Regions from separate parts of the Streptomyces sp. NBC_01618 genome, predicted to be linked through region 2. Evidence: predicted binding sites of a transcription regulator. Region 2 holds the regulator's gene; the other holds the start of a gene.

Evidence for each region. The regulator HrcA, encoded in region 2, represses chaperone genes, less so after heat shock. The targets are predictions, from matches to a motif close to TTNGCACTCNGNNNNNCNGAGTGCNAA.
Region 1: groES (co-chaperone GroES) is a predicted target of HrcA. The motif match lies at 1,199-1,225, and genes of this name have one in related genera.

Annotation. Positions count from the first base shown of each region.
Region 1 covers NZ_CP109297.1:4,834,213-4,836,413, reverse strand. The annotation lists gene groL (chaperonin GroEL) at 1-639, opposite strand, end outside; gene groES (co-chaperone GroES) at 739-1,047, opposite strand; gene OH735_RS22660 (DUF6234 family protein) at 1,353-1,829, shown strand; gene OH735_RS22655 (hypothetical protein) at 1,874-2,098, shown strand; gene OH735_RS22650 (polysaccharide deacetylase family protein) at 2,089-2,201, opposite strand, start outside.
Region 2 covers NZ_CP109297.1:2,452,654-2,454,854, forward strand. The annotation lists gene dnaJ (molecular chaperone DnaJ) at 1-959, opposite strand, end outside; gene hrcA (heat-inducible transcriptional repressor HrcA) at 960-1,976, opposite strand; gene OH735_RS11640 (MBL fold metallo-hydrolase) at 2,172-2,201, shown strand, end outside.

The DNA of each region.
Region 1 (2,201 bases), 2.4 Mb from region 2:
GAGGACGGCCTCCATACGCTCCTGGTCGGTCACCATGTACGGGGACAGGTAGCCCTTGTCGAAGGCCATGCCCTCGGTGAAGTCGAGGTCCAGACCGAAGGTGTTGGACTCCTCGACGGTGATGACACCGTCCTTGCCGACCTTGTCCATCGCCTCGGCGATGAGCTCGCCGACCTGCGGGTCCTGCGCGGAGAGCGCGGCCACGGCGGCGATGTCGGTCTTGTCGTCGATCGGACGGGCGGTCGCGAGGAGCTCGTCGGAGACGGCCTTGACCGCGGCGTCGATGCCCTTCTTCAGGGCGGCCGGGGAAGCACCCGCGGCGACGTTGCGCAGGCCCTCGCGGACGAGCGCCTGGGCCAGCACGGTGGCGGTGGTCGTACCGTCACCCGCGACGTCGTTGGTCTTGGTCGCCACCTCCTTCACCAGCTGGGCACCGAGGTTCTCGTACGGGTCGTCGAGCTCGACCTCGCGCGCGATGGTGACACCGTCATTGGTGATGGTGGGTGCGCCGAACTTCTTGTCGATGACGACGTTGCGGCCCTTGGGGCCGATCGTCACCTTGACCGTGTCGGCAAGCTTGTTGACGCCGCGCTCAAGGGCGCGACGGGCGTCCTCGTCGAACTTCAGGATCTTCGCCATGGCTGCTGAGCTTTCCTCTCGAACGAACTGCGCCCCCGGCCACCCGGCTGGTTGTTCGCAGGGGGCCAGGGGCGCAGAACAGAAGCAAACGTGGGTGAATTACTTCTCGACGATCGCGAGCACGTCGCGGGCCGAGAGGACGAGGTACTCCTCGCCGTTGTACTTCACCTCGGTGCCGCCGTACTTGCTGTAGAGCACGACGTCGCCGGTCTTGACGTCGAGCGGAAGGCGCTCGCCGTTCTCGAAGCGGCCCGGGCCCACGGCCAGGACGACGCCCTCCTGGGGCTTCTCCTTGGCGGTGTCCGGAATGACCAGGCCGGAGGCCGTGGTCTGCTCGGCGTCGAGCGGCTGGACCACAATGCGGTCCTCGAGCGGCTTGATCGCAACCTTGGTGCTGGCGGTCGACACGATCCGGTCTCCCCCTTCGGAGATCTCACGGGGTAACAGTCTTTGGGTGGCGACCAGGTGGATCCGTCGTCGCGGGTGCCGGACCTGCCAGTCGCACAGTACTGCTGGCACTCTCCAGTGGTGAGTGCCAGCACCGAGACTATGACCGCGATTAGCACTCGGTCAAGCGGAGTGCCAATTCACGCGGTCGTGGCGTCCACCGGGGCACCGTCCGGGCACTGTCCGGGCAGCGGTTCGGACAACAGTCCGGACAACACTGGGACAACGGCCGTACGGACCGCGGCGTTCCGTACGACCGTGTGAACATGACCGAATCCCCGTACCGGCCGTCGAACCCGCGGGCCCCGGAGCACCGGCGCGGTTCGCGCGCCGCCGTGAACGGCTGTCTCGATGTGGTGCTGGGTCTGCTGCTGGTGCTCCTGGAGGGGCTGATCTGCGCGGTCGCCGCCTACTCCCTGGCCCTGTCGCGGTGGGACCCCGGCGGTTCAAAGACGGCGGGCCCGCCGCCGATGGACTGGACGCCCGTCCTCGTCTTCGGCGCCATCGCGGCGGCGGTCGCACTGATCGCGGTGGTGCTGATCCGCCAGAACTGGCCCTGGGCGGGGGCGATCCAGATCCCGGTCGCGCTCCTGCTGTGCGTGGCGGCGGTGCAGGTCGGGCACGAGGACTACCGCCGCTCGCACCCGGCGCCGGCCTCCACTCCTTCGGACGATCCCGGCCGGTCCGGCCACCAGTGCCTCAGCGGCGGCGACAACCACGAGTGCCTGGACTCCGGCGGCTGAGGGCACTCGATGACGACCAGCGACCCCGACGCCCCGTGATCGCCATGACCGCCACGGTCACCGCGGCCGCCGCGATCACCCCGGTCGCCGTGCGGATGCTTCTGCGGGCCCGCCGCGGGAGTCGGCCCCGGGTGGGTCACCTTCTGTGCGGCCTTGCGGCCCAGCCGCTCGATCGGGGCGACCGACTGCGCGCACCCGGCGGTGGTGGTCAGGAGCGCACCGACTGCCAGCAGGCCGGCGAGCAGCCGGTACGCCCTTCTCATACGTAGTCCTCCAGCCGGGCCACGGCGTACCCCTTGTCCGTGATGGTCTTCATGACCGCGCGGACCAGGTCGGCCATGCCGGCGCCCCACTCCGCCCGGCCCCGGAAGT
Region 2 (2,201 bases):
CCCCGCAGATGCGTGATGCCGCGGCCGTGCAGCGGGACCGACTGGCCCGACTGCGTACCGGGCCGGATGTCGACCTCCTCCAGGCCGTCGAGCGTCTCCAGCGGCACCTTGGTGCCGAGCGCGCCCGCCGTCATGGGGATGGTGACCGTGCAGTGCAGATCGTCGCCGCGGCGCTGGAACACCGAGTGCGGCAGCTCGTGGATCTCCACGTACAGGTCGCCGGCCGGGCCGCCGCCGGGGCCGACCTCGCCCTCGCCCGCGAGCTGGATGCGGGTGCCGTTGTCGACACCGGCAGGGATCTTCACGGTGAGCGTGCGCCTGGACCGGATGCGGCCGTCGCCGGCGCACTCCGGGCACGGGGTCGGCACGACCGTACCGAAGCCCTGGCACTGCGGGCAGGGCCGCGAGGTCATGACCTGGCCGAGGAAGGACCGGGTGACCTGGGAGACCTCACCGCGGCCGCGGCACATGTCACAGGTCTGTGCGGAGGTGCCGGGTGCGGCGCCCTCGCCGTTGCAGGTCGCACAGACGACCGCCGTGTCGACCTGGATGTCCTTCGTGGTGCCGAACGCGGCCTCGGCGAGATCGATCTCCAGCCGGATCATCGCGTCCTGGCCGCGCCGGGTGCGCGAACGGGGTCCGCGCTGCGACGACGTACCGAAGAACGCGTCCATGATGTCGGAGAAGTTGCCGAAGCCACCCTGTCCGAATCCGCCCGCGCCACCGCCACCGCCGCCGGAGGCGGACAGCGGGTCGCCGCCGAGGTCGTAGACCTGCTTCTTCTGCGCGTCCGACAACACCTCGTAGGCGGCGTTGATCTCCTTGAACCGCTCCTGGGTCTTCGGATCGGGGTTCACATCCGGATGCAGCTCGCGAGCGAGCCGCCGGAATGCCTTCTTGATCTCATCCTGAGATGCGTCGCGGCGCACGCCGAGTACGGCGTAGTAGTCCGTGGCCACTTACGACTCCGCCAGGATCTGTCCGACGTAACGTGCCACTGCGCGTACCGCTCCCATCGTTCCGGGGTAGTCCATGCGGGTCGGTCCGACCACGCCGAGTTTGGCGACTGCCTCGTCGCCCGAACCGTAGCCGACCGCGACGACGGACGTGGAGTTGAGCCCCTCGTGGGCGTTCTCGTGCCCGATTCGTACGGTCATGCCTGAGTCCTTGGCCTCGCCGAGCAGCTTCAGCAGCACGACCTGCTCCTCCAGTGCCTCCAGCACCGGCCGGATCATCACCGGGAAGTCGTGCCCGAAGCGGGTGAGGTTGGAGGTGCCGCCGATCATCAGCCGCTCCTCCGTCTCCTCGACGAGGGTTTCGAGCAGGGTGGAGAGCACGGTGGAGACCGTTCCCCGGTCCTCGCTCTCGAACGAGTCCGGCAGATCCTGCACCAGCTGCGGGACATCCGCGAAGCGGCGCCCGACAACCCGGCTGTTGAGCCGGGCCCGCAGATCGGCGAGAGACGTCTCACCGAACGGGGCGGGACAGTCGATCATGCGCTGCTCGACCCGGCCGGTGTCCGTGATCAGCACGAGCATCAGCCGGGCGGACGCCAGCGACAGCAGCTCCACATGCCGCACCGTGGACCGGGTCAGCGAGGGGTACTGCACGATGGCGACCTGCCGGGTCAGCTGCGCGAGCAGCCGTACGGTACGGCCCACGACGTCGTCGAGGTCGACCGCACCGTCGAGGAAGTTGTGAATGGCACGGCGTTCCGGCGACGAGAGGGGCTTGACGCCCGCGAGCTTGTCGACGAAGAGCCGGTAGCCCTTGTCCGTCGGGATGCGTCCCGCACTGGTGTGGGGCTGGGCGATGAAGCCCTCGTCCTCCAGCACCGCCATGTCGTTGCGGACGGTGGCCGGGGAGACCCCCAGCTTGTGCCGCTCGGTGAGCGCCTTGGAACCCACGGGCTCCTCGGTGCCGACATAGTCCTGGACGATGGCGCGCAGCACTTCGAGTCTGCGTTCGCTGAGCATCGCGCACACCTCCAGCTGTGTTCCTCGTGGTTCTCGGGCCGTTCCTGGTTCATTCCCAGGAAACCGCCTGGCACTCTGTCGTCGCGAGTGCCAGCAATCCCCCCGCAAGTGTACGGCGGCCGAGTGGGGGCCTAGCAAGGGCGACCGGCCACGCTACCCCGAGACCGCGCAGGTCGTTGCCGATAGCGTCGCTGCATGGATGCCTCTTGGGAAGAGTTCGGCTGG